3 regions of the Erythrobacter sp. NFXS35 genome follow, and region 2 is predicted to be linked to each of the others. Evidence: predicted binding sites of a transcription regulator. Region 2 holds the regulator's gene; each other region holds the start of a gene.

Region 1 (9,577 bases), 210 kb from region 2:
ATCATGACAGCGCAGCCCAACAACTCGAAGTCCTTTTCGCGCGCCAGCCTGCCAATGCGCGGCTGCGTCAATTGCTGGCCCGCGCTTTACTGCTCAGCGGACGCAACGCCGAGGTGGTGGAGCGCTTTGCGGCAGAAGCTGCGCAACCTGAAGCCTCGGCCTATTTCGCGATGATTGCAGGCCGTGCTTACGAACAGATGGGCGACCGCGCCCGTGCGGCGCCACTGCTGGAGCGGGCATTCGCGGCATCGAGCGCCGCGCCAGTGGCCTTGGCGGACCGTCCCGGTCTGCCTGAGCCAACCGCCGATCTGCGCAGGCGCAGTGCGGCGGGAGACTGGACCGGGGCGCGCAACATGGCACAGGATTTCCGGATCCGGTTTCCCGCTTCGGCGGATTTCGCCCAGCTGGTCGGTGACGCGGCATTGGGCGGAGGCGACGCTGCAGCGGCATTGGAAGCCTATGCCCCGGCCGCCCGCATGCGCCGCCCTTGGCATCTCACCCGCAAGGCGGCGCACGCCTATCGCCGCACGGGTGATGATATCGCCGCCGATACCTTGCTTGCCCGTCATGTGGCAGGCGAGCCCGACAATATCGCTGCACTGGCCGCGCTGGCGGATGCGCTCGCCGTGCGGAAGGAATGGGAGCGCGCGGCATTGCTTCTCGATCACGCCATCGCGCTCGGCGGCGGGCATGATCCGGCGCTGTTGGTTTCTCGCGGCGAAGTTGCCCACGCCCTAGGCCAGAACGATGCGGCGGAGCGGTTCGCGACGCTGGCAGCAGACCTGAGGCCGCCCGCGCTCACCCGACGCTGACGCCGCGCCGCTCGACAATTGGCGCAAGGCGGGGCAGGGCGCTCGCGCCATGATGCCGCGCCGCCTGCCTTTCGTGTCCGACCCGATGATCGCGGTGCTGTTGTTGGCGACAACGCTGGCGCTGTTGCTGCCGGCGATGGGCGAGGGGCGTGAGATTGCCGGGGACGTGTCGAATGGCGGGATTTTCGTGCTGTTCCTGGTCAATGGGATGCGTATTCGACGCAGCGAAATCACGCGCGGGATCGCCAACTGGCGGTTTTTCGGGCCGCTGATGCTGTTCGTGTTCGGCGGCATGGCGCTGGCAGGGCTGGGCTTTGCCGCAATTGCCGCAAGCGTGCTGCCGCCGCTGGTGGCGATCGGCTTCATCTATCTGGGGTGTCTGCCATCCACCATTCAGTCGGCGACGTCCTACACCAGCCTTGCGGGCGGCAATGTCGCGCTGGCAGTAGTGGGTGCGGCGCTCATCAATATCGCAGGCGTGTTCATCAGCGCACCGCTGTTCGCACTACTGGGCGGAGGCGAAGCAGGCGATATCGGCAGGGAAGCGATTATCCGTATCGGTCTGATCTTGGTGCTGCCGTTTCTGATCGGGCAGGCAGTGCAGGACTTCGTGATCGATCGTGTCGCAGCGCAGCGAGCGCGTATTGTCTGGCTTGACCGGGCTGTGATCGGGCTGGCGGTATATGTCGCCTTTTCAGGAGCGGTCGATCAGGGGCTGGCGCGATTGTTCACGCCTGCCGACTGGGTGGTTCTGGTCGGTCTGGTGCTGATACTGCTGGCGCTGGCGCTGGCGGCGGCGTGGGGCGCCGGGGGCGTGCTGGGCCTTGCGCGTGAAGATCGCATCACCTTTCTGTTCGCCGGTTCGCAGAAAAGCGTGGCCATCGGCGCGCCGCTCGCCGCGATCCTGTTCCCGCCAGCGAGCGCCGGATTCGTGATCGCGCCGCTGCTGCTGTATCACCTTGCACAGTTGGTGCTTGCCGCGCCGCTGGCTACGCGTCTGGCACAGCCTCGCCATTAGCTATTCGTTCGGCGCGGTTGTGGCGGATTGACCACCACAGCGACAAGCCGATCAGGACTGCGCCGATCAACCCCGTGAAGGTTTCCGGGATATGATAGCGTGCCGAGACCAGCATGATGACCCCCAGGACGATGATCGCCCAGAACGCGCCATGTTCCAGATAGCGATACTCCGCCAGCGTTCCCGCCTTGACCAGGTGGATCGTCATCGAACGCACGAACATCGCACCGACCGATAGGCCGATGGCGATCACGATCATGTTGTTGGACAGGGCGAACGCCCCGATCACGCCGTCGAAACTGAAGCTGGCATCGAGCACTTCGAGATACAGGAACCCGCCAAGGCCCGACCGAACAATAGCCCCGCTCGCCTTCTTGGCCGCCTCGCGCTGTTCGATGATTGCGCCCAGGGCATTGACCCCGATATAGGTAACGAGGCCCAGCACGGCAGCGGTGAGGAAGGTGAGCGATTCATCCGGCCCCAGCAGGGTGGAAACGCCGTAGACCAACCCCAGCACCAGCCCGATCTCGACTGCCGGAACGGTCGAGAAGCGGTTGATCCCCTGCTCCAGAGTGCGGATCCAGTGCACTTCCTTGTCGGCATCGAAGAAGAAACTGAGCCCGACCATCGCCAGGAACGCGCCGCCGAAGCCGGCAATGCCGATATGCGCGCTGGAAACGATGCGCTCATATTCCTCCGGATCGCCGAGTGAAAGCTGTACTGCCTCCCACGGGCCGATGCTGGCCGCGATTGAGACAATCGCAATCGGGAACACGATCCGCATCCCGAACACCGCGATAAGGATGCCGATGGTTAGAAAGCGCTGCTGCCACACCGGATCCATCTCGCGCAGCACCGTGGCGTTGACCACGGCATTGTCGAAGCTCAGCGAAACTTCGAGGATCGATAGCACGAACACGATCCAAAGGATCGAGAGCAAGCCGGAAATTGTGCCGGTGCTGACCCACCCGTAATAGCCCGCCAAAGCGAAGCAGACAGCAGTGAAAGCGAAGGAAAACGTGTAAAAGCGCAGCAGGGTCTGCATGTTCGTGGAGGGCCTTGCGTGGGAGGGGAAAGTCAGTCTTTAGGCTGGTATGTCTGTTCTTCGCCGGGGAAGGCGCGGGCGCGCACTTCCTCGGCATAACGCGCGACGGTGCGGTCAATCACGCCTGCAATGTCCTCGTAGCGCTTCACGAAGCGCGGGACGCGTTCGAACATGCCGAGCATATCATCTGTCACCAGCACCTGCCCATCGCACTGCGCCGAAGCGCCAATGCCGATGGTGGGGCAGGACACCGCCTTGGTCGCAGTGATGGCGATGGGTTCCACCACGCCTTCGATCACGATCGCGAAAGCGCCCGCCTCCTCAAGCGCAACCGCATCGGACACGATCTTCTCCGCCTCGGCATCGGAGCGTCCGCGCGCCCCATAACCACCCAACACGTTGACCGCCTGCGGGGTCAGGCCGACATGGCCCATCACCGGAATGCCGCGGTTGTTGAGGAATTCGACCGTCGGTGCCATTGCCGCCCCGCCTTCCAGCTTCACGGCCGCTGCTCCGGTCTGCTTCAGCAGATAGGCGGCGCTTTCAAAGGCCTGCTGCGGCGAGCTTTCGTAACTGCCGAATGGCATGTCGACAACCACTACCGAATGATAGGAACCGCGTACCACCGCCGCACCGTGGTTCGCCATCATGTCGAGCGTGACCGGAATGGTCGAGGGCAGGCCGTAGATCACCTGGCCGAGCGAATCGCCCACAAGCAGCAGGTCGCAATGGGCATCGAGCAATTGCGCCTGGCGCGCGGTGTAGGCGGTGAGCATCACCAGCGGTTCAGCGGTGACGCCGTCCACCTTGCGCGCCCTGATGCGCGGCACGGTGAGGCGCCGCATCGGCTGCGGGGTGGGAGTGGCCCGGCTGGTGCTGGTGTCGAGCTGAAAAGTCGTGGACATGACGCCGCCTTTAGCCTCCGCTTGGTCAGAACGCAAAACCTCCCCCTTGGCGCGGCCCCGGAAACATTGCACAGAGGTGACAATTGCGCTGACACGTCGATGACGTGTCCGGGACATGCGGCGAGAGGGCTTTTGATCATGGTAGCGAGTTCGGGTACGGCACGCGACGGCTGGTCTTCGCGCACGGCATTCATTCTGGCGGCGATCGGTTCTGCGGTCGGGCTTGGCAATCTCGTGCGTTTTCCGGCCGAGGCCGGTGCCAATGGCGGCGGTGCCTTCGTGCTGTTCTATATCTTGTGCATCGTACTGATCGGTCTGCCGGTCTTGCTGTGCGAGACGCTGATCGGCCGCCACGGGCAGGCGGCGGCTCCGGAGAGCTATCGCAAGCTTGCGATGGAATCGGGGGCGTCGAGGGCGTGGGAGATGGTCGCCTCGCTCGGCGTGTTCTCGGCCTTTCTGGTGCTCAGCTTCTACTGTGTCCTGGGCGGTTGGGTGCTTTACTATATCGGCACGTTCGTCGCCGATCTGGTGGCAACCGGTGTGACGGGCCCGGCGTTCGACGGGCTTTCGTATGAAGAAGTCGATGCGCTGTTCCCGGCGATGATAGGCAATGGCACCGCCACCAGCCTGCTCGACCTTGTGTTTCTCGCCGTCACGCTGGTGTTCGTTTCGCGCGGGGTTTCAGGCGGGATCGAGAAGGTGGCGGTCTATCTCATGCCGACCTTTTTCGTGCTGCTGCTGGGGATCACGATCTACGGGCTTTTCGGCGGAGCGATGGAGCAGACCTTTGCCTATCTGTTCAGTTTCGAGCCGGAGAAACTGACGCCTGAAATCATGCTGGCGGCGGTGGGGCAGGCGTTCTTCTCGCTCTCGCTCGGGGTGGCTGGCATGGTCACCTATGGTGCCTATGTCGGGCGCGATGTGAATCTGGCTGGGACTTCGGCGATTATTGCCGGGGCCGATACAGCGGTGGCGCTGATCGCAGGCTTGTGCATCTTCCCGATCGTGTTCGCTGCAGGGCTTGCACCCAATGGCGGGTTCGGTCTGATGTTCCAGACCCTGCCGCACGCGTTTCAGGAAATCCCGTTCGGTTCGCTCATCGGGCTCGCGTTCTTCGTCATGGTCGGCTTTGCCGCTCTGACCAGTTCGGTGGCGTTGATGGAGGTGCCGACCGCTTGGGTGATCGACCGTTTCGGCCTGCGCCGCGGGGCTGCGGCGGGGTTGGTGACGCTGGGCGCGGCAGTACTTGGCGTGCTGTCGGCGCTTTCGACCGGAGCGCTGTCGGGCTTCCACCCACTCGGCTTCATTCCGATTTTCGAAGGGCTCGGCACGCTGGATGCGCTCGATGCCTTGACCAGCAAACTGACGATGCCGATCGGGGCGCTGCTCACGTCGATCTTCATCGGCTGGATCGCAGACCGGCGATTGGTCGATAGCGAGAATGGCCTGTCGGGCGGGTTGCACCTGTTTTGGCGTTTCCTTGTGCGCTTTGCCTGTCCGCTCGCGCTTGGGGCAATCATGGTGTTTGGCTTGATGGGTTGATTTCAACCGGGTGGCTACGATCCGGGCGTTGCAATCGCACGCCCGATATGGAACATAATAGGAACGAAACGGACTAACCCGAGTCCGGTAGCGAGTCGTTCCATGCCTGAAGTCACTGCCTCATCGCGGGCGATTGCGCCCTTCCTCCGCTCCCGCATCCCGCGCGCGCTTGCCGCCCGGCGACCTGATGCGCGCTGGCGTCCGGGTCTGGAAGAGCAGCCGCTGCACTCCGAGATTTTTGCATCCGGCGGCGAGGCGAGCGGAGCAGGGCTGGCGCTTGCCTTGGCGCGCGATGCGCTTGCTGCGGCAGGCGAGGATGATGATCGTCGCCAGGTGCTGTGGGTGCAGGATCGCGTGACGATCCGGCTGGGCGGGCGGCCCTGTGTGCAAGGCCTGCCACCCGATCTGCGTCACCGTCTGATTCATGTCGCCGCTGCTACGCCAGAGGATGCGCTGTTCGCACTCGAAGAAGGGCTCAGATGCCGCGATCTGGTCTGCGTTATCGGCGAGATTGCTGGCAATCCGCGCGCGCTGTCCTTCACCGCGTCGCGACGTTTGAGCCTGACCGCCGAACGCCATGGGGTTTCCTTGTGGCTGGTGCGGCTGGATGCCGCGCCTGATCTGTCCTCGGCCCGTATGCGTTGGCGGGTGAGTGCCGCCCCGTCGCCGCACCCCCGCTGGAACCCGGCTGCGCCAGGCTATGCCACGTGGCGGGCAGAGCTGTTTCGCGCGCGCAGCCATGCGCCGGGCGAATGGATATTGAACGATGCAAATGGAACACTACGCCCCGATCCAGCCTTCGCCGCGACGGATTCTGGCGATCTGGTTCGTCCGACTGTCGGTCGATCGCTGGCGGCTCGCGCACGCGCCTGACAATCGTGCCGCTGCCGACACAGTGCCGACCGCGCTGATCACCGAGACCGCGCACGGCCCCCGGATTTCCGCCGCCAATGACGCAGGCCTTGCTGCCGGTGCGCAGGCCGGGATGCTGCTGGCTGATGCGCGCGCGCTGTGTCCGCAACTTGCCGCTGTCCCGGCTGATCCGGCAGGCGATCTGACCGCGCTGGAGAAGCTTGCCCTGTGGGCGCAGCGCTGGGGGCCGTGGAGCGCGCTCGATCCGCCCGATGGCGTGCTGGTGGATGTCACCGGCGCGGCGCATCTGTTCGGGGGCGAGGCGCGGCTGCTGGCCGATGTCGCCGCCGCCTTTGCGCAGCGCGGGCTGACGGTGCGCGCCGCGCTTGGTCCCACTGCCGGAGCGGCATGGGCGCTTGCCCGTTTCGCGCCACCGGGGGCCATCCTTCTGCCCGGAGACGATCCGATGCGGCTGCTCGGCGATCTGCCGGTGGCGGCGCTGCGGCTTGATGATGATGTGCTGACCGTGCTGCGGCGGTTGGGGATCAAGCGGCTGGGCGAACTCGCCGGGGTCAGCGGTGCGGAGGATGACCCAGCGGGTGAGGCCGCCGCCCGCGACGGCTTGCGCCGCCGGTTCCGCAATCGCCGTTCGCCCGCCGCCAATCCGCTGCTGCGGCTCGATCAGCTGCTGGGCAAGGTGCCCGAGCCGCTGCTGCCGGTGCTCGCCCGGCCGCAGCCGATGGTGCAGCGCCGGTTGATGGAGCCGCTGCGTCACCGCACCTTGCTCGATAAGGTGGTGGGCGATCTTGCCGCGGACATGGTGCGTGCGCTCGAGGCGCGGGGGGAGGGCGCGCGGCGGCTCGAACTGGCGCTGTGGCGGGTCGATGGCGAGGTGCTGTGGCGCCGCATCGAACTCGCCGCCGCCACCCGCGAGGCAAGCCATATGATCCGGTTGTTCGCGGCGCGGCTCGACGACATCGAGGCGGGATTCGGGATCGAGACAGTGCAGCTACGCGCCAGCTGGAGCGAGCCGCTGGCGCTGTCGCAGGCGGATCTTGATGCGGCGGCCGAGCAGCATGGCACATCAATCGCGGCCTGCATCGACCGGCTGAGCGTACGACTGGGGCCGAAAGCGGTCTCGCGCCCGGTGCCTCGCGCCAGCCACATTCCCGAACGTGCGCAGGGTTGGCAGGCCCCGCTCGATCAGCTCGTCCCGACGCAAGGGCTGCTTGCCTTCCATGCCCGCCCCTTGAAGCTGCTCGACCGGGCAGAGCCGATTGCAGTGCTTTACGCCTCGCCCGATGGTTTCCCGCAGCGCTTCCGCTGGCGCGGGGGGGTGCGGGAAGTGGTGCGAGTGGAGGGGCCGGAACGCATCGCGCCCGAATGGTGGCGCGAACGTTCGACCACGCGATTGCGCGATTACTACCGAATCGAGGACGAGGCGGGGCGGCGTTACTGGATTTATCGTTCGGGGCTGGCGGGCGATGGACGCGGGGGCGTGCCGGAATGGTTCCTGCAAGGCCTGTTCGCGTGAAATTTGCAGCTCGGCGCTCAGATTTCCTTTACCGATTTGTGCAATTGAAGCCGACATGAATCTGCAAACGATCCGCCGCGCCTCGGAGCGCCGTCCGCTCAGCCTGATGGTGAAGAGCCGTGTGCGTTCGCGCGTGGTGTTCGTGGATCTGATCGACATTTCCGAAGGCGGTTGCAAGCTTCGCGGCAAGCCCGGCTTCGCCGCCATCGGCGACCGGGTGACCATGAAGGTCGGCGGCATCAATGCGCCGCTCGGTACGGTTGCATGGGTGGATGGGCCGGTGGCCGGAGTGGCCTTTGAAGGCGCGATTCACCCGGCGGTGCTGGACTTCCTGCTTGAAAAGATCGGATTTGTGCAGAGTGCTCCTCCAGAGGATCAATCGACCTGAACAGTCATAGCCGCTTGCAAGCTTTGCATTTGGCAATGAGTGTGTAGGAACATATAAGGAACACGAAAGGTGTTCCCCATGGTTCCCGCAAGCCTCCGATGACTCAGCAAACACTCCGCCAGAAACTCGAAATCCTTGCTGACGCGGCGAAGTATGACGCTTCGTGCGCGTCATCCGGCACGGCGAAAAAGAATTCGCTGGGCGGGAAAGGCGTGGGCTCGACCGAAGGGATGGGCATCTGCCACGCCTATGCGCCCGATGGCCGCTGCATCTCGCTGCTCAAATTGCTGCTGACCAACCACTGCATCTTCGATTGCCACTACTGCATCAATCGCAAAAGCTCGAACGTGGCGCGTGCGCGGTTCACCCCGCAGGAGGTGGTGGATCTCACGCTCAACTTCTATCGCCGCAATTATATCGAGGGGCTGTTCCTGTCCTCCGGCATCGTCAAGAGCGCCAATCACACGATGGAGCAGATGGTCGAAGTTGCGCGGATACTGCGGGAAGAGCACGATTTTCGCGGCTATATTCACCTCAAGACCATCCCCGAAGCCGATGCCGAGATCATCCACGAGGCCGGGCTGTATGCCGACCGGGTTTCGATCAATGTCGAACTGCCGACCCGCGCAGGCCTCACACGGCTTGCACCCGATAAGGACGAAACGCAGATCGAAGGCGCCATGGGGCGCACCAGGGCGCGGATCATCGAGGCCAAGGACGAACGCAAGCGGTTCCGCCACGCGCCCAGGTTTGCGCCTGCGGGTCAGTCGACCCAAATGATCGTCGGCGCGGATGATGCCAATGACACGGCGATCATCGGCAAGGCGAGCCGGCTGTATGGCAGTTTTGGCCTCAGACGCGTCTATTACAGCGCCTTCTCGCCGATTCCCGATGCTTCTGCGGTGCTCCCGCTGAAGCGCCCGCCACTGCTGCGCGAACACCGCTTGTACCAGTCGGACTGGCTGATGCGGTTTTATGGCTTTGCGCCGGGAGAGGTCGCCGATGCGGCCGAGGCGGATGGCAATCTGCCGCTCGATATCGATCCCAAGCTCGCCTGGGCGCTGAAGTTCCGCGCAAGCTTTCCGGTCGACGTGAACCGCGCTGCGAAAGAACAACTGCTGCGGGTGCCGGGGCTGGGAACGCAGGCGGTCGGACGGATACTCGCGGCGCGGCGGCACCGGACGCTGCGATTGGACGATGTCGCGCGGCTGACTGCCTCGATCGCCAAGGTGCGGCCCTTCATCTGCACGCTCGACTGGCGGCCCACGCTGTTGACCGACCGCGCCGACCTGCGCGGTCTGCTCGCGCCGAAGCAGGAACAGCTGGAGCTGTTCTGATGACCGTCCAAACACGCTTGGGGCAGAACGTCAGCCTCGGCGCGCATTACGCCGTGCATCTGCCCGCGCCCGACGATTTCGCGTTCTGGCGTGAACGGGCGCGCGGGTTGATCCAATGCGATGTCCCGCCTGACCGGGTTTCGT
Region 2 (9,577 bases):
TGTTTGCAGGCGTCCCCTCCCCCTTCATCGCCACGCGCTATCACAGCCTTGAGGTGGTGAACGTGCCAGCAGAGCTGATCGCCAACGCCCATGCCGAAACGCCGGGCGCGGATCATGCCAGCGTAATGGGTTTCCGGCATGAAAACCTGCCGATCCATTCGGTGCAGTTCCATCCCGAAAGCATCGCCACCGAGCATGGCCATGCGCTGCTTGCCAATTTTCTGGCGCTGTGCGGGATCGCACCAGCGTTTGCCGAAGGATCGATGGCATGAGCACCCTCCCCGCAATTGCCGCTCCGATGAGCGAAGCTGAGGCTGAGGCTGCGTTCGGTGTACTGCTCGACGGTGCGCCTTCCGAAGACGAGATCGCGCAGTTCCTCGTCGATCTGTCGGCGCGCGGAGAGACCGCCGACGAAATTGCCGGTGCGGCGAGGGCCTTGCGAGCGCGGCTGATCCCCATCGACGCCCCCGAAGGCGCCATCGATGTGTGCGGCACCGGGGGCGACGGTCATCATACCCTCAACGTCTCGACCGCCGTCAGTCTGGTGGTCGCGGCCTGCGGCGTGCCGGTGGCGAAGCACGGCAACCGCGCGGCCAGCTCCAAGGCCGGTGCGGCCGATACGCTGGAAGCGCTCGGCCTTGACATGGACGCCGCCGGTCGCACAGCGGAAACAACGCTCGCCGAAATCGGCATTTGCTTTCTGTTCGCCAAGAACCACCACCCGGCGATGGCGCGGATCCAGCCCATCCGTCAGAAAATCGGCAAGCGCACGATCTTCAACCTGATGGGACCGCTGTCCAATCCGGCGAAAGTCAAAAGCCAGCTGATCGGCATCGCCCGCCCGGCCTATGTGCCGATCTATGCAGGTGCGATGGCGCGGCTCGGCACCGGCCGGTCGCTGATCGTCTCGGGCGATGAGGGGCTCGACGAACTCAGCCTTGCGGGCGGCAACGAGGTCGCAGTGGTAACCGGCAATGCCTTCGCGATGGAACGCATCGATGCGAGCGCCGCGGGCCTACCGCACGCCCCGATTGAAGCGATCCGCGGCGACGATCCGAAGCACAATGCCGCCGCCCTCAAGGCATTGCTGATGGGTGCGCCCGGCCCCTATCGCGATGCGGTGCTGTTCAATGCCGCAGGCGCGTTGCAGGTCGCAGGGCGCGGAAGCGACTGGCCCGACCGCGCAGCAATGGCAGCAGAGGCGCTCGATTCCGGACGGGCGATGGCAATGCTAGAAAACTGGATTGCGTTGGCAAAGTGAGACCATGAACAAACTCGAAGAAATCTGCGCCGCCAAGCGCGAAGTGGTCGCCGCCCGCAAGCTCGCAATCAGCGAAGCGCAGCTGGCTGCGGCAGCACGCATCCAGACCGCTCCGCGGGGGTTCGAAGCCGCCTTGCGCACCCGCGCCGCCACCGGTTATGCGCTGATCGCAGAGATCAAGAAGGCCAGCCCCTCCAAGGGCCTGATCCGCGCCGATTTCCGCCCCGCCCAGCATGCTGCCGCCTACCAGACAGGCGGCGCGGTGTGCCTATCTGTTCTGACCGATGCGCCCTATTTTCAGGGGCACGAGGATTACCTCGTCGCCGCCCGCGCCGCCTGCACCCTGCCAGTGCTGCGCAAGGATTTCATGGTCGATCCGTGGCAATGCCTTGAAGCGCGCGCGATCGGCGCCGACGCAATCCTGATTATCGTCGCCGCGCTTGACGACGCGCTGATGGCCGAAATCGAAGCGGCGGCAGCCGAACTCGGCATGGACGTGCTGGTCGAAGTGCACGACGAAGCCGAAATGGAACGCGCCGCGACGGTCCTCAAGTCGCGCCTGATCGGGGTCAATAACCGCGATCTCAAGACCTTCACCACCAGTCTCGCCGTCACCGAACGCCTCGCCCCGCTCGCGCCCGAAGGCACGCTGCTGATCGGCGAGAGCGGGATCAACACCCATGCCGACATCGAACGGCTCGGGGCGGCGGGCGTGCGCACCTTTCTTGTCGGCGAAAGCCTGATGCGCCAGCCCGATATCGCGGTCGCCACGCGCACCCTGCTCGAAGGCGAAGGCTGATTCTATCGCAGACTGTCCTACATTGCCAAAATCGGGCAACAACGGCACCATGACCGCGCCAAGAACGTTTCCGCCTGCCGTCCGCGTCCCTGATGCCGAAGGGGCGGATTTTCGTTCCTTGGACAGTGTCTCATGTGTCTCCTACAGGCGCGTTCGGAAAGCCTTGCGGGTATCAGGATGAACGAAGACCGCTCCCGACTCACGCATCTCGGTGATGACGGCGCAGCGCGCATCGTCGATGTCGGCGGCAAACCGGCGACGCGGCGCCGCGCAGTCGCATCGGGGCTTGTCACCATGTCGGCAGAGGCCCTATCCGCGATCCGCGCAGGCAATGCGCCCAAGGGCGATGTTCTGGGCACCGCGCGCATCGCCGGGATCATGGCGGGCAAGCGCACCGGCGATCTGATCCCGCTGTGTCACCCGCTCGGCCTCGAAGCGGTCAGCATCGATTTCGCTTACGAGGATACCCACGGTTCGTGCGCGATCCGCGCGACCGCTACTGCCTCGCTCACCGGCCGCACGGGCGTGGAGATGGAAGCGATGGTCGCTGTCAGCGTCGCATTGCTGACGATCTACGACATGGCCAAGGCGATCGACAAGGGCATGGTGATCGGCGATGTACGCCTGATTGCAAAGACCGGCGGCAAGTCGGGTGACTGGAACGCGCCGGACGTGAGCGCAGCTTGAGCGATCTGCTCGGTCTGGAGGAAGCGCAGAGGCAGCTGCTGGCGCTGGCGCCGGTCCTGCCGGTCGAGCGAGTTGCTGTTGAAGCGATGCTCGGCCGCTATTGTGCCGAAGATATCCGCGCCGCGCGCACCCAGCCCGCTGCCGATCTGTCGGCGATGGATGGTTATGCACTCGCACCCGGTGAAGGACCGTGGCGACTGATCGGCGAAAGCCGTGCAGGTGCGCCGTTTTCAAAGACACTGGCCGCTGGGCAGTGCGTCCGTATCTCGACCGGCGCGATGCTGCCCGAGGGGGCCGACCGGGTGCTGCTGCAGGAGGATGCCGAGGTTCGAGACGGCGCCATCCGCGCCAGTGACATGCCGCCGCCCGGACGCGATATCCGCAAACGCGGCTTCGACTTTGCGACCGGCGACCTGCTGCTTGCGCGCGGCACGTGCATCACCCCGGCGCGGATGGCACTGTTACTTGCTGGCGGGCATGGCATGGCTGCGGCCAGACGTCGGGTCCGAATTGCGGTGCTCGATAGCGGGGATGAACTTGCGAGCGATCCCGCCAATTGCCTGCCCCATCAAATCCCCGCCAGCAACGGCGCGATGATCGCCGCGATGATCGCGCCTTGGGGCTGCGATGTGCAGCGGCTCGGACCGATCGGTGACGACATGACCGCCCTCGCCGGGGCGCTGGCGGCGGCGGAGGAAGCGGACATCCTCATCACATCGGGCGGCGCATCGGTGGGCGATCACGACCTGATAAAGCCCGCACTCGCCGCTTGGGGGGCCGAAACCGCGTTCTGGAAGGTCGCGATCAAACCCGGCAAGCCGCTGCTGGTGGCGCGGCGCGGTGCGCAAGTGATCCTCGGCCTGCCGGGCAATCCGGTGTCGAGCTTCGTCACGGCGTTCCTGTTCGCCCTGCCGCTGGTGCGGGCGGCGCTGGGCGATCCTTCACCCCTGCCGCGGTCGGTGACGATGCGCGCTGGCGCGATGTTGCCCGCTGCCGGCAAGCGGCGCGAGTTCCTGCGGGCGGTTAGCGAAGACGGCAGTGTGTCCCATGCCGGGGCGCAGGATTCGAGCGCGCTGGCGACGCTGGCCGCCGCCGATTGCCTGATCGATCGGCCCGCAGGCGCTCCGGCGGCTGCCCCTGGCGATCCGGTTCCGGTGCTCTACCTCCGGAATGGCTGAATTGCGGGATTCTGCGGCGCATGGCGCTTGACACTCCCATGGCGGTTGCCTAATTGTTCTTTGTTCGTTCACTATATCGCCGAACGAAAAGTGCACCTTGGATATTTGGGTGCCGCGTGACGCACGCACGCAGAACCGCATCTACCGTCGCTGTGGCGGGGTTTGGATGCAAGTATGGGAGTTTTGATCAATGCTGACCGCCAAGCAGCACGAACTGATCCGCTTCATCCAGCAGCGGCTGGAGGAAACCGGCATCTCGCCGAGTTTCGAGGAAATGAAGGAGGCGCTCGACCTTAAGAGCAAATCGGGCGTTCATCGCCTGATTTCGGCGCTGGAAGAACGCGGCTTTCTTCGTCGGTTGCCCAACCGGGCGCGCGCGCTCGAAGTCATCCGGCAGCCAGAGGATTCGACCCCGGTGCGGAGCGCAGCCGATAATGTGATTGCGATGACGCCGCCCGCTGCCCGCACCGCTGCGCCAGAACCGGCCAATGACGTGATCGAACTGCCGCTCCATGGCCGCATTGCGGCAGGGGCTCCGATCGAAGCGCTCGAAGGTCAGAATACATTGCCTGTCCCCGCAGCGCTGCTCGGTCCGGGTGAGCATTACGCGCTCGAAGTGTCCGGAGACTCCATGATCGAAGCCGGCATTTTCGACGGCGACTATGCGCTGGTACGCCGCACCGATACCGCCCGCGACGGCGAGATCGTGGTGGCGCTGGTGCGCGGCGAGGAAGCAACGCTCAAATATCTGCGAAAGGACGGCGGGCAGGTGCGGCTCGATCCGGCCAACGCCGCTTACGAAGCACAAGTCTATCGGCCTGACGAAGTGCAGGTGCAGGGCAAGCTTGCCGGGCTGCTGCGCCGCTATCACTGACAGGTGGGCGCGGGGGCGTGTTTCTAGCCGCCACCGCGCCACCAGCCATGCTGCCCTTCGCGCTCGGCCACGGTGTCGAACGTCTGGCGATCCAGGTTGATCGATAGCCCGCCGGTTTCTGAGAGCAGCCGTCTGTCGGCCTTGAGCCAGCGCGGGCGACAGGAACGCGGCAGGTATCGTTCGGCGATGACGATGTCGGCGCGGGTGCAGGCGCTGGCGAGCGCGCGCTCCTCCACCCGGGCGCGGCTTCTCGCCATCAATATCGCCCAGTCACGGCCGCCACGTTTGATCACCAGTGTGCAGAACGCATCCGAACACCGCGCATCCGGCCATTCGGCAAGCGGAACCGGATTGCCCTTTACCCCCGCGAGTTCGATCAGATTGTCGCGTGCATAATTGGAACGGCTGTCACGGAGGGAAAGCAACCGCCGATCCCCTTCAGCCCCGGAAATGGTGATACCGACCTGCCGCCCGTCACTCGAAACCAGTATATCTGGGACTGGAGTCAGGATCGTCAGAACGCTCGCGGCGGCAATCGGTAAGAGGCCCAGGACACGCGCCCGTCCTGTCCATAGCGCCAGCCAAAGCCCTCCGCCCGCAAACAGCGCGATAGCCGTTCCGCCGATCTGCGGCATCAGCTTGACCGCACCCGGCTGGCTCGCGGTGAAGTGGGCAATTCCCAGCAGCAGGTCGAGAGAATACTGCACCAGCCACCAGAATGGCCCACCTGCCCCCACCAGATCGAACAGCAGCCCCAATGCGATCAGCGGCATCGCAATGAACGTAACAAGCGGAATGGCGATAACATTGGCGAGCGCTCCGTAAAGCCCCGCGCGGTGGAAGTGGAACAAAACCACCGGCATCAGCGCCAGTTCGATCACCATGCCCGTGACGAACAGCATCACCACCCGCCTCCCAATCCGCGCCCACCATGGCTCCTCGCGCGCGGCAAGAAAGGCGCGCACCGGCGTGCTCGTCGACAAGGCGATGATCGCAAGCACCGCACTAAAGCTCATCTGGAAACTTGGTCCGATAGCGCTCTCCGGCCAGAGCAGCAGGACGAACCCTGCCGCCACCGCCACCATCCTGACCGATAATGCGTCGCGGCCCAGCACCAACGCGATCAGCACCAGCATGGCGGCAACGCAGCTGCGCACCGTCGGCACCTCGGCGCCGGTCAACAAGGTGTAGCCGATCCCCGCCAATGCCCCGCCCGCTGCTGCCACGACAGGCAGCCGCACGCGCAAAGCCAGTGCGGGCGACAACGCGAGCAGCTTCAACACTGCAAGGTAGGCAGCGGCAATCACGGCGCTGACATGCAGGCCGCTGATCGAAAGCAGATGGGTCAGGCCCGAATCGCGCATCGCCTCCTCGTCTGCACGCGCGATGCTGCCGCGGTCGCCGCTGGCAAAGGCGGCGGCGATCGTGCCTGCCGATCCTTCGACCCGCGTTCGCACATGGGCGGATAGCGCTCGTTGTATATCGGCAAGTCCACCCTGCTGCGTTGCGGGGCGGACAAGTTCGACCGGGCCAATCGCGCTCCCGGTGGCCGCCAAGCCCTTGAACCACGCCGCGCGGGCAAAATTATAGGCACCCGGCAACATTGGGCTCGCAGGCGGCATCAGTCGCGCCCGCAGCCGGACCACCGCGCCCTCGGCCAGCGCAGGACCGGCGGATTGCCCGGCAAGCGCGTCAAACGGTACATTGATCCGCACCTTATAGGCTTGCAGGCTTGCGGCATCGCGCACCGCCAATGTCAGGCGAATCCGGCCATCGGCGGGCTGATCCTCGCGCTCCAGCACATGACCCTGAAGCAGCGCAACGCCGGGCCTCTCGATCGCCTCGGCCCCGACAATTTCGGAACGCGCCCAGATAACTGCAATGCCCAGCGCGAACACCAGTCCCCCGGCAATCAGCGCGCTTCGCAGGTTCACCCGCTCATCGAAAGCGCCCTTCGTATCGGGCCAAAGGATTGATACCGTCGCAGCCAGCCCGCCCGCCGCTGCCATTGCCGCCAGCCAGTAATCTTGCCCCGGCAAGGCGAACCAGGCCATGATCCCGCCCATGAACAGCACCGCCAGCCACGGTGCGCGGTCGAAGCCGGCAGTGGCGAGAAACCGTTCGGCATGATCGGCGATGCTGCGCGCCAGTTGGGCGAGCGTCCGTGCTACCACGCTGGACAATCCCGCGCCGCTTTGCCAAGGCCGCGCCGACGCGACGCGAGCGGCAGGCTGGCTGCCGGGATCGTCCCCCATCGGAATGATTGGCGCATCGCGCATCGGCTCGCCCCCTGACCGGCAAGGCCCATGCCAAGCCGCTCAAAGTGAACAGGAAGTGACAGGCAATGGCAAGCGAAAGCAGCAGCCCAGCGGATACGTCGGCAACGCAGGTTGTGACCCGCTTCGCGCCGTCGCCCACCGGCTTCCTGCATATCGGCGGCGCGCGCACGGCGCTGTTCAACTGGCTTTATGCGCGCCATCACGGCGGACGCACGCTGCTGCGGATCGAAGATACCGACGCCAAGCGTTCGACGCAGGAAGCGATCGACGCGATCATCGATGGGCTCGACTGGCTCGGTCTGGATTATGACGCGCCGCCGCTGTTCCAGTCCGACCGTGCCGAGCGTCATGCCGAAGTGGCGCTGCAATTGCTCGAGGCGGGCCATGCCTATAAATGCTTTGCCACCTCCGAAGAACTCGAAGCGATGCGCGCCGAACAGCGCGCCAACAAACAACCACTGCGCTATGACGGACGCTGGCGCGACCGCGACCCGGGTCAAGCGCCTGCAGGCACGCCATTCACCGTCCGGCTGAAGACCGCGAACGAGGGCGAGACCACCATCCATGACAGGGTGCAGGGCGCAGTGACGGTGCGGAACGAGGAAATCGACGACTACATCATCCTGCGTGCTGACGGCACGCCGACCTACATGCTGGCGGTGGTGGTCGACGATCATGACATGGGCGTCACTCACGTGATCCGCGGCGACGATCACCTGAACAACGCCTTCCGCCAACTGCCGATCATCCGCGCGATGCATGCGATCGAGGGCGGCTGGCCCGATCCGGTTTATGCCCACATCCCGCTGATCCACGGCTCCGACGGGGCCAAGCTATCCAAGCGCCACGGCGCATTGGGGGTGGAGGCGTATCGCGACGAATTTGGTATCCTGCCCGAAGCCCTGTTCAATTACCTGCTTCGTCTGGGCTGGGGCCACGGCGACCGCGAGGAGATCACCCGCGACGAGGCGGTCGAGCTGTTCGATCTGGATGGCGTCGGCAAGAGCCCTTCGCGGTTCGACATCAAGAAACTCGACAATCTGAACGGGCACTACCTGCGCGAAGCCGATGATGCGCGACTGGCCGCGCTGGTGGCAGCGCGGATCGGCGAAGATGCCGACGCAGCGCTGCTCGAAACGGCCATGCCGGTGATCAAAGTGCGCGCAAAGAACCTCAACGAAGTCGTTGAAGGATCGGCATTCCTGTTCGCCAAGCGGCCGCTGGAATTGACCGAAAAAGCCTCCCAACTGCTCGATGCCGATGCGCGCACCAGCTTGCGCAAAATTTGCGAGCGTTTGCGGGGCGAAAACGACTGGACAAGCGAGGCACTCGAAGCCACTACGAAATCGCTTGCGGAGGAACTGGGATTGGGCCTTGGCAAGCTGGCGCAGCCGATGCGCGCTGCGCTGACCGGGACGACGACCTCACCCGGTATTTTCGATGTTCTGGTCCTTCTGGGACGGGAAGAAGCTCTCGCCCGGCTCGACGCCCAGGCTGCTTAGGGCAGGCGGCGTAAAGAGCGGGAAACGAGCAAAGAATTTGGACAGGAGACAGACCTTGGCAGACAAGCTGGCGAAACTCGAACTCGGCGGGAAGAGCTTCGATTATTCCGTGCTCGAGGGCAGCACCGGCCCCGATGTGATCGACATCCGCAAGCTTTATGCGCAGACGGGTGCCTTCACCTTCGACCCCGACTTCACCTCGACCGCATCTTGCGAAAGTGCGCTGACCTATATCGACGGTGACGAAGGCGTACTGCTGCACCGCGGCTATCCGATCGGCCAGCTGGCCGAGGATTCCAGCTTCATGGAAGTCAGCTATCTGCTGCTCAACGGCGAACTGCCAAGCAAGGCGGAGATGGACGACTTCAACTACACCATCACCCGTCACACTATGCTGCACGAACAGCTGATGACGTTCTACCGGGGTTTCCGCCGCGACGCGCACCCGATGGCGATCATGTGCGGTGTGGTCGGCGCGCTGTCGGCGTTCTATCACGACAGCACCGACATTTCCGATCCCGAACACCGGAAGATCAGCTCGCACCGCCTGATCGCCAAAATGCCGACGATCGCGGCGATGGCTTACAAGTACGCCATCGGCCAGCCCTTCATCTATCCGGACAACAAGCTGTCCTACACGGGCAACTTCCTGAAGATGACCTTCGGCGTTCCGGCCGAGGAATACGAGGTGGTCCCGGCGGTCGAAAAGGCGATGGACCGGATCTTCATCCTCCACGCCGACCACGAACAGAACGCTTCGACCTCGACCGTGCGTCTGGCCGGTTCGTCGGGCGCTAACCCGTTCGCCTGTATCGCTGCGGGCATCGCCTGCCTGTGGGGCCCTGCGCATGGCGGCGCCAACGAAGCTGCGCTCAACATGCTCAAGGAAATCGGTACGCCTGACCGCATCCCGCACTATATTGAGCGCGCGAAGGACAAGAACGATCCGTTCCGCCTGATGGGCTTCGGCCATCGCGTTTACAAAAACTACGATCCG
Region 3 (9,577 bases), on a different contig from region 2:
GCCTAGGGGCACCTCTTCGGGCATCCAGTGGATCTGCTGCTGGCGCTTCCAGAAATCATAGGCCCAGGGGTACTGGAACGGCTTGTAGGTGGAGCGGGCTTCGAGCAGCGACATGAGGCGGATTCCTTCGATTAATGTCTTACAGGGCCAAGATAGGCGTTTTCAAATACGGTGCGAGCGGCGGCCCGGATTCACGCGCCCCCGCCCGCTAACTTGTCAGGGTGCCCAGGCGATCAGGACATAGAGGCAGAACGGCGCGAGCATCGATACCATCGCAATGTGGATCATCGCCGCGTTGCGCGCATGGCCGGGCTTGTCGCGCCGCAATTCGCGGACCGAATTGAACGCGAACACGGCGCACACCAAGAGGCCGAAAATCGCCATCCCGAACGGCAAATTCATCACTTCGTCTCCTCGTCGTCCCTGTGGCCGTGCGGGCCATGATCATATGAACCGCCGCACCGGAAGGCTGCTGTTGTCTTCTTCAAACGCGGCCTGCGCACCGTGCCAGTCGGCAGCGGCGAGCAGGGTGAACACCCGGCGCGGAAGCGGACGGGCGAATTCGATCCCGACCCGCGAACCCTGCCGCCATGCGACCTCGGCCATGTGCGGACCGGTGCCCGCAATGTAGAGGCGCACGAACTCGCCGAGCCGCAGCCGCCCGCGGGAATCCTCGATCCGGCACCCGCCCTCGGACAGGTCGGCCAGTTCGAGATCCCACTGCATCCCGCGCGACGTCCGGCACGAACCGGTGGCCGCAGTGGGAATGCGAACGGAGTTGCGGGCGCGCATCTCTATGGCCTCACTGGCAGCTCAGGCATTCCTCGTAATCGGTCTCGCCCGCCGACAGCTCGATCTTGGCGAGCGCGGAGGTGTTGTCCGCTTCCACCCCGCCGACGAAACCGGCGCGCTGCACCGACTTGGAACGGAGGTAATAGAGCGACTTGATACCCTTCTCCCACGCCTGGAAGTGCAGCATCATCAGGTCCCACTTGTCGACATCGGCCGGGATGAACAGGTTCAGCGACTGCGCCTGATCGATATAGGGCGTGCGGTCGGCCGCGAATTCGAGCAGCCAGCGCTGGTCGATCTCGAAGCTGGTCTTGAAGGTCGCCTTTTCCTCCACCGTGAGGAAATCGAGGTGCTGCACCGACCCGCCGCGTTCGAGGATCGAGTTCCAGACGTTGTTCGAATTCTTGGACTTCTTGTCGAGCACCTTTTCGAGATAGGGGTTCTTGACGATGAAGCTGCCCGACAGCGTCTTGTGGGTGTAGATATTGGCCGGGATCGGCTCGATACAGGCCGAGGTGCCGCCGCAGATGATGCTGATCGACGCGGTCGGCGCGATCGCCATCTTGCAGCTGAACCGCTCCATCGCGCCCATGTCGGCCGCGTCGGGGCAGGGGCCGCGTTCCTGCGCCAGCAGCATCGATGCTTCGCAAGCCTTGGCGTGGATCTGCTTGAACATCTTGAGGTTCAGCGCCTTGGCCATAGCGCTTTCGAAGCCCACGCCCTTCATCTGCAGATAGGAGTGGAAACCCATCACGCCGAGGCCGACCGAACGTTCACGGCTGGCCGAATACTTGGCCCGCGCCATTTCGTCCGGCGCGCGGTCGATATAGTCCTGCAGCACGTTGTCGAGGAAGCGCATCACGTCCTCTATGAACTGCTTGTCCCCGTTCCACTCGTCCCACTTTTCGAGGTTGAGCGAGGACAGGCAGCATACTGCGGTGCGATCATTGCCGAGGTGGTCGATCCCGGTCGGCAAGGTGATTTCGCTGCACAGGTTCGAGGTCGAAACCTTGAGGCCCAGATCGCGGTGATGCTTGGGCATCATGCGGTTCACCGTATCGGAGAACACGATATAGGGCTCGCCCGTCGCCAGCCGGGTTTCGACCAGCTTCTGGAACAGCGAGCGCGCATCCACCGTGGCGCGCACTTCACCGGTCTTGGGCGATTTGAGGTCGAACTTGTCGCCCGCACGCACCGCTTCCATGAATTCGTCGGTCAGCAGCACGCCGTGGTGCAGGTTCAACGCCTTGCGGTTGAAATCGCCGCTGGGCTTGCGGATTTCGAGGAATTCCTCGATTTCCGGGTGGCTGACATCGAGATAGCACGCCGCCGAACCGCGCCGCAGCGAACCCTGGCTGATCGCCAGCGTCAGGCTGTCCATCACGCGGACGAAGGGAATGATCCCGCTAGTCTTGCCGTTCAGGCCAACCGGTTCACCAATGCCGCGGACATTGCCCCAATAGGTCCCGATCCCGCCGCCCTTGCTGGCGAGCCAGACGTTTTCGTTCCAGGTGCCGACGATCCCTTCGAGGCTGTCGGACACCGAATTGAGATAGCAGCTGATCGGCAGGCCGCGGTGGGTGCCGCCATTCGACAGCACCGGGGTGGCGGGCATGAACCACAGCTTGGAGATGTAATCATAGAGGCGCTGGGCGTGGGCCTGATCATCGGCATAGGCATCCGCCACGCGGGCGAACAGATCCTGATAATTTTCGCCCGGCAACAGATAGCGATCGGTCAGGGTTTCCTTGCCGAATTCGGTCAGGTTGGCATCGCGTTCGGGCGTGGTGGTGACGACGAAGCGGCGATCATTGACCTTCTTGCTGTCGGTGCCCGCGGCTTCCTTGGCCGCTTCGACCATCGCGCCAGCCAGCGCTTCGCCCGCCTTGACGGCGATCAGTTCTTCCGATCCGCTATCGGCCTTGTTCATGGTCATGGCCTTTTCATCCTTCACCGGGGTCGCCGCCAGAGCGCCGCCCGCATCCATTTCGTTCAGCAAATCGGCCACCCCCGCATTGGCCCCAGAATTGGCCTCCGCATTGGCCTCCGCATTGGCCCCGCCGTCGTTCATCTTGAATTCCATCACTTGCCCCAATCGTGCCGCCGAATCATCCCACGGCGCAAGGCCTGTGTTCTAATTCTGTTCTATACATGACGATCCACAGATCCGCCAACAGGATGTCCCCGGAGGGCTCCACAGGCGGGCCTGACTTTCGCTTCCCGGCTTGCGGCGTCCCCCCGATTCTGCAGCGAATCCGCCCCCTGTCACCCTTACGGGCTATAACAGCGAGTCACCAATTCTTGGGGGTCCGTCTTCAGCCGAACCACTACATAGTGAATCAGGCGCGATTCCACGTCAACGGGCGATTAATGCTTAAGTTACCACGAACGGCCCGTTCGCGGCATCCGGAGACCCGCGACGCGTGGATCAAGCTTGAGTCGCGTACCCCGCAACCCCCAAATTGAATCTGTGAAGAAAAATTTGGTGATTGAATCATGTGAATCAATCGGTGAATCTTTTGCGCAGACGCACAATGCGAATGTTGCGTGGTAGGCCACGCAGTCGGCGGCGAATGATGGCTCGCTGATAGTCGAATGCTGGTAATGCATCGCGCGAAACTGCCATCCTGCGCGCGCCTGTCGTTGGCGCCGGGCGTTCGGCCCCACCGCACCTCCCCGTCGCACGGCCCCGCCACCGTAGTTCCCACAGGTTGCTGGCCGGCCTATGGTCCGTATCGGCTCGACGCTCCGGCGTGATTGCTATTCTTGCCGAGCGAGCAGCCGAGCAGCCGTACGCGAATCGGCAACCCTGTAGCGAGGCTGTGCCACAGCGAACCGGCCGACCCGAGCCGGTGCAACCGATCTTCATCCGAGCGCTCCACCCACCGAGACGGGTGCGTCGAAGATACCGAACCCCCGAAGGAAAGCGGACCTGCCAATGCCGATGATAGACAATCATACAGCGAATCCGGACGCGGCCACAGCCCAGACCGGCGCCAGCCGCAGAATATACGTGATCGACGACGACAGCGGCGTCCGTACCTCGCTGCATTTCATGCTGGCTGCATCGGGCATTCAGGCGTGGCCCTTCGCGTCGGCGGAGGATTTTCTCGACCAGCTTCCGTTTCTCACCCCCTCGCCCCTCCTGCTGGACGTCCGCATGGAGGGCATTGACGGCCTGCAACTGCTCGCGATCCTCAAGCAACAGGGCGTGTCGTGGCCGGTGGTTATCCTGACCGGGCATGGAGATGTCGCTCTTGCCGTGCGCGCAATGAAACTGGGTGCAATCGACTTTCTCGAAAAGCCGTTCACCCCCGAAGCGATCGATCAGGCGATTGCGCAAGCGTTCGAAATGCTCGACCAGATGCATCACCTGCTCTCCGCCCGTGAACAGGCGCGTTACAGCATCGAACGACTTACCGCGCGCGAGCGTGAGACGATGGCGATCCTGATGGAGGGCGTTCCCAACAAGGAAGTCGCGCACCGGCTGGGGTTGAGTGTGAGAACAGTGGAAATGCACCGCGGCAATGCGCTGGCCAAGTTGAATGTCAAAAGCGTGGCGGAAGTCGTGAAGCTGGCGAACAGGGCCGGTTTCACCGCCGAAATGCAGCTCGACAGCGAGAAGTTGCGGCAAGATTCGCCGGCCGGCAGCAAAAATTGATCCAGTATATCAACATCGAATCTGCCAGCCGGTAGTTATAATCCCCCGACGCTAAGGCCGGTTAAAGCGATCCGGACAATCGGACATTCGACGATGGCCAAACACGCCGCCCACAGTCAGCAGGACGATATCACGCACGCTCAAGCATGGTCGGGCGCACTGGCACAGGCCGCGAAGGGCTCTCCTTTAGCGACGGTCGGCACGAATAGTCTGGCCGAAGGTGATCCGATCGTGTTCGTCAATGATGCCTTTGCGGCGATGACGGGCGCGGCGTGCGACGCCGTGCTCAACCGTCCGGTGGTGGCGGTGCTTGCCGAGTACGCGGAGGCTGCGGGTTTGGCCGGGTTCCGGGATGCGCTGGCGGATGGACGCAGCGGATCGTGGCGGATGCGGATTGTGCGGGCCGACGGCGCGGCGACTCCGGGGATCGTCTTCCTGTCCCCCGTCCGCGACAAAGGCGATCGGGTCGTCGGCCATTGCATCAACATCGTCGATCCGGCGGCTGCGGACGCTTGGCCAGACGAGCGCGGCGGCATAAGTCCTGCGAACTACGACAAGGCTCCCGGCTTCATCGCGATTGCCAAGGGGGCGGATCATCGCTTCGAATACACCAACGCCGCATATCGGGCGTTCGTGAGGCGCGATCACCTGATCGGCAGGACAGTCGCTGAAGCGCTGCCCGAGATGGCGGAGCAGGGCGTTCTCGACCTGCTCGACGAGGTGTACCGCACCGGCGCCCCCTTTTGCGGGTCGGACTTGCCGATCAGCGTCCGCGATCCGGCGACGAATTGTCTTGAGCGGCGCTGGATCGACGTCCTGTACCAGCCGCTGCGTGACGGAAGCGGAGCAATCTGCGGCCTGTTCTGCGAAGGGCAGGACGTCACCGACCTGCACAAAGTTAACCGGACCCTTGCCGCGTTGGAAATGAAGATGATCCATGCCTCACGCGTGAATGCGATGGGGACGATGGCGGCGACACTGGCGCACGAACTCAACCAGCCGCTGACCGCGATCACCAACTACCTTGCGGGCGCCCGCACGGAAGGCGAGCGGGCGCCCGATGTCGAACGACTCAAGACGGCGCTCGACGGCATCGGCGAGGCGACCCGGCGGGCCTCCGGGATTCTCGATCACCTGCGCCAGCTGACCAGGCACCGCAAGCCTCTGCGCGAGCCCTTCAACCTGCGGGAAGCGGTTGCGGAATGTATGCGGCTGGTGGGGTCGTCGTGCCGCACCGCCATCGGGTTCGACAACCGGGTCCCGGGCGACACGATCATGATCGCCGACCGGATCAAGATCCAGCAGGTGCTGATCAACCTGCTCCAGAATGCCTGCGAGGCGATGGCGGAAGCCGATCCCGCGCTCGCCACCATCGCCGCGAGCGCGGATGATCGCGGCATCACCGTCTGCATCGCCGATACCGGCCCCGGCGTGACCCCGGAAGCGAAGGCGACGATGTTTTCATGGACCGAAAGCCTTAAGCGCGAAGGCATGGGGATCGGGCTGTCGATCTGCCGTACCATCGTGGAGCTCTATGGCGGCCGGATCTGGCTTGAACACAGCGGGCCGGAGGGATCGGAGTTCCGGTTCTGGCTGCCGTGGCCCGCCGCCGCGCCGCCGCGCTAGAGCGCGCCGCCGCCTCCTTCTCTGGCCCCGGCCAGTTCTACACCGCCTGCGCAACCGAAGCGCAGCCGAAGCGTGCGATCATGGCGGGAACGGACGCCCCCGGCTGCGCCTTGCCGAAGTGGAACCCCTGTCCGATGTCGCAGCCGTGCGCCGTTGCGAATTGGGCCTGCGCGGCTGTTTCGATCCCTTCGGCAACCGTGGTGATGCCGAGGCTTTTGCCCAGCCCGATCAGCGCCCGGACGATAGTGGTGTCGTCGAAATTGGTGCCGATCCCGCTGACGAAAGAACGGTCGATCTTCAGCACATCCACCCGAAACTGCTTGAGGTGGGTGAGCGATGCGTAGCCGGTCCCGAAATCGTCGAGCGCGATCCGCACCCCCGCCTTGCTCAGCACCGACAACGCCCGGCCGACATGCTGCGCACCGCGACCCAGAAACACGCCTTCGGTCACTTCGAGTTCGATCATGCCGGGCGAAAGCCCGCGCGCCGCAATTTCCATCAGCAGCATCTCGGCAAAGGCATTGCCGCGGAAATCGGCAGCGCCGGTGTTGATCGCAACATGGCCGAAGTCGAGCCCACGATCGACCCAGGCACGGATATCATCGAGCACGGACGAGATCATCTGGCGACTGATTGCGACGGCCAGTTCGCGGTCTTCGAACGCCTGTGCGAAACTGTCAGGCATAATCGTGCCGGCGTCGGTGGTCTGGCACCGCACCAGCGCCTCGAACCCGACCAGTACGCCGGTCCCGAGATCGATCTTCGGCTGGTAATGTGCCACCAGCCGCCCGGCTTCGAGGCCCTCGCGCGCGACTGACAGCATTGCGGCCCCGCGGTCGAATTCCTCCATCAGCCGCGGGCTGAAAGTCTCGGCCCGTCCGCGCGAAAGCTTCGCTTCTGCGAGCGCGAGATCGGCGCATTTCATCAGCGCGTCAGGATCGGCCGCATGGTCGGGATAGATCGCCACGCCGACGCTTGCCTTGCAACTGATCAGCCGCCCGCGATGCAGGATCGGTTCGTGCAGCCGGCGATTGAGCGAGGCGACGACATCGGCCACCTGTTCCTCGCGATCGATGCCGCCGAGGATCACGCCGAATTCGTCCCCGCCGAGCCGCGCCGCGATGTCTGTGTGACGCAGGAAGTTGCGCAGCCGTTGCGCAAACCCGCACAGCAGGGCGTCGCCTGCATCATGGCCAAGCGAATCGTTGATCTGCTTGAAGTGATCGACGTCCACGAACAGCAGTGCGGCCCGATGGCCGTCCCGGTGGGCGTCCTCCATTGTTCGGGACAGGAGCCGGTTGAACAGGTCGCGCCGGGGAAGCCCGGTCAGATCGTCATGCTCGGCAACATAACGCAGCCGCTCGCTGAGCCGCGATTGCGCCGCCGCCTGCGCTTCGCGTTCGAGCACCAGCCGCCGCAGTTCGAGCAGTGCCTCCACCTGTCCCGCCAGCGTGCGCAGGGTCAGGTCCTCCAGCGGGGTGAGCCCCTGCGGACGTGGCTCCGGATCGAACACGCACAAGGCGGCGATGGGCGTGCCGTCCGCCGCGAGTATCCGAACTCCGGCATAGAAGCGGATATGCGGCGAGCCGGTCACCAGCGGATTATCGGCGAACCGGACGTCCTCGGCCGCGTTTTTCACCACCAGCGGCGCTGCTATGTCGATCGTGTGAACGCAGAACGAGACCGAGAGCGGCGTCTCTCGCGGATCAAGGCCCCAGCGGGCCTTGAACCACTGCCGCGTGTCATCGATGAAGCTGATCGCCGCTGTCTGCGCGCCGGTTATCCGCGCGGCCAGCCTGACGATATCGTCGAAATGCGGCTCTGGCGCGCTGTCGAGAATGGCGTAGCGGGCAATCGCATCGCGCCGCCGCGATCGCCCGCTTTCGGGTTCGGACCGGCGGGCAGGCGCGCACGACGCCGAAAAGGTCTGGAGCGCCGCAGTCATTTCTGGGCCACTTGATCTGCCCCCTGCGGCTCCTGTCGTAAGCCCACCGGCGGCTCGGGCGTGCGCATCAGCCGCTGTATCGACCCCAGCGCCTCCAAGCTCAGCGGTTGCAGCAGCATCACGCCGGCTCGGTCGCCGCGCACCCACCGCACGCGGCCGAGGCGTTCGATCCCGGACGGCAGTGTCACCTTGAGATCAAGCCCCTCGGTCAGGCTCCCGTCATGCTCCAGCTTGAGCCCGCGCAACGATATGTCGATCACCTTGGCGCTGCGCAGGCCAATCTCGCTGCGGGTCAGCGCCGTGGCCATAAGCTGCAGTCTGACCGGGCGGTTGCTGCCCAATCGCGCGCCTTCCGCCAGAACCGCGAGCAGATGCGCGCAATCGATCGGCTGGTCGAACTGCAGGCCGAGATGTTCGTTCTCTTGCCAGACGACATGCCCGCGCACTTCCACGCCGTCTGCAAATTCGAGCGTGAGACTTTCCGACAGGTTCGCGGGCATCATCATGCGCAGGCCCGCGCCCCGATCGGACAGGTTGGTGATCCGGGCGAGGCCTTCGTCGGTGCCGGTGATGACGCGAGCGACGCGGAATACGGTCTGGACGCGGCCGTCGGTGCGACGATCGCCGTCCGGCAGGATAGCGCTTCCAGGCTGTGCAGTGATGGCGTGAGGCGATCCAATGGTCATACAGTGTCTCCCACTGCCTTCATGCATCGTTGCAAGGCACGGGAAAATCTGTTGAACTTACCGCAACGGCATTAACCGGTGCGCAACAACCTGGTTTAGGCTGCCGCTGCGGAAAGCGGCATTCGCCGGAATCCTGCGGATTTCCTCAGTTGCTACGCACGTGCCCGACGATTTCGTCGGCGATTCGCGCAATCAGTGGTTCGGGAATATCGTGGCCCCAGCCGGGAAAGGTCACCAACCGCGCCCCGGGGATCGCCCGGGCGGTGTCCTCTCCCGCCTCGAGCTTGACCAGCGGATCGTCCTCGCCGTGCAGGACCAGCGTCGGCACGCGCACATCGGCGAGCCGCGACCGCCGGCAGCCATCGTCGATAATCGCGGCCAGCTGGCGCGGCATGCCCGGCGGATAGACAGACCGGCGGACGCTGCGCAGCACCACCTCGCGCTGCCGCACGGGATCGGGGCGGTAGCCGGGGCTGCCGATATTCTTCGCGACATCAAGGCCGCGTTCGACCAGCGTTTCCTCCTCCATGTCCTTGAGCGGCGCGATCAGCGCGTCCATCGCGTGCTTTTCCGCCTGTGGCAGCTTGCCGTTACCGGTGGTCGACATGATCGAAGTGAGCGTGCGCAGGCGCGGGCCGTGATGCACCGCCATCAGCTGCGCGATCATCCCGCCCATCGATGCGCCGACCACGTGCGCCGATTCGATTCGCAGCACATCGAGCACGCCGATGCCGTCATCGGCCATGTCCTTGAGGGTGTAAGGCACCTTTGCGGGCCAGCCGATCTTCTTGCGCAATATCTGGACCGGGAGCGAGGGCGCGCGCGCGCCTTCCATCTTCTGGGACAGGCCGATATCGCGGTTGTCAT

What was found. Region 2 encodes LexA, which represses DNA repair genes until DNA is damaged. Its sites were predicted from a motif close to GTTCCNCNCTTGTTCT; they were not measured.
Region 1: the regulator LexA is predicted to act here: its motif matches at 5,372-5,387, upstream of J3454_RS02665 (recA-like protein).
Region 3: the regulator LexA is predicted to act here: its motif matches at 2,924-2,939, upstream of J3454_RS08195 (ribonucleoside-diphosphate reductase subunit alpha).

The regions. Positions count from the first base shown of each region.
Region 1 is NZ_JAGDEB010000001.1:536,443-546,019, reverse strand. Features, by position in the region: gene J3454_RS02690 (tetratricopeptide repeat protein) at 1-812, shown strand, start outside; gene J3454_RS02685 (bile acid:sodium symporter family protein) at 862-1,830, shown strand; gene J3454_RS02680 (DUF475 domain-containing protein) at 1,802-2,875, opposite strand; gene panB (3-methyl-2-oxobutanoate hydroxymethyltransferase) at 2,908-3,780, opposite strand; gene J3454_RS02670 (sodium-dependent transporter) at 3,919-5,322, shown strand; gene J3454_RS02665 (recA-like protein) at 5,425-6,195, shown strand; gene J3454_RS02660 (Y-family DNA polymerase) at 6,095-7,708, shown strand; gene J3454_RS02655 (PilZ domain-containing protein) at 7,764-8,096, shown strand; gene J3454_RS02650 (putative DNA modification/repair radical SAM protein) at 8,195-9,433, shown strand; gene J3454_RS02645 (UdgX family uracil-DNA binding protein) at 9,433-9,577, shown strand, end outside.
Region 2 is NZ_JAGDEB010000001.1:330,624-340,200, reverse strand. Features, by position in the region: gene J3454_RS01685 (anthranilate synthase component II) at 1-272, shown strand, start outside; gene trpD (anthranilate phosphoribosyltransferase) at 269-1,261, shown strand; gene trpC (indole-3-glycerol phosphate synthase TrpC) at 1,266-2,060, shown strand; gene moaC (cyclic pyranopterin monophosphate synthase MoaC) at 2,238-2,747, shown strand; gene J3454_RS01665 (molybdopterin molybdotransferase MoeA) at 2,744-3,925, shown strand; gene lexA (transcriptional repressor LexA) at 4,116-4,799, shown strand; gene J3454_RS01655 (ComEC/Rec2 family competence protein) at 4,823-7,078, opposite strand; gene gltX (glutamate--tRNA ligase) at 7,144-8,580, shown strand; gene J3454_RS01645 (citrate synthase) at 8,636-9,577, shown strand, end outside.
Region 3 is NZ_JAGDEB010000002.1:149,697-159,273, reverse strand. Features, by position in the region: gene J3454_RS08210 (ribonucleotide-diphosphate reductase subunit beta) at 1-114, opposite strand, end outside; gene J3454_RS08205 (hypothetical protein) at 217-402, opposite strand; gene J3454_RS08200 (PilZ domain-containing protein) at 445-792, opposite strand; gene J3454_RS08195 (ribonucleoside-diphosphate reductase subunit alpha) at 803-2,779, opposite strand; gene J3454_RS08190 (response regulator transcription factor) at 3,806-4,453, shown strand; gene J3454_RS08185 (PAS domain-containing sensor histidine kinase) at 4,547-6,079, shown strand; gene J3454_RS08180 (putative bifunctional diguanylate cyclase/phosphodiesterase) at 6,117-8,024, opposite strand; gene J3454_RS08175 (PilZ domain-containing protein) at 8,021-8,710, opposite strand; gene J3454_RS08170 (alpha/beta fold hydrolase) at 8,856-9,577, opposite strand, start outside.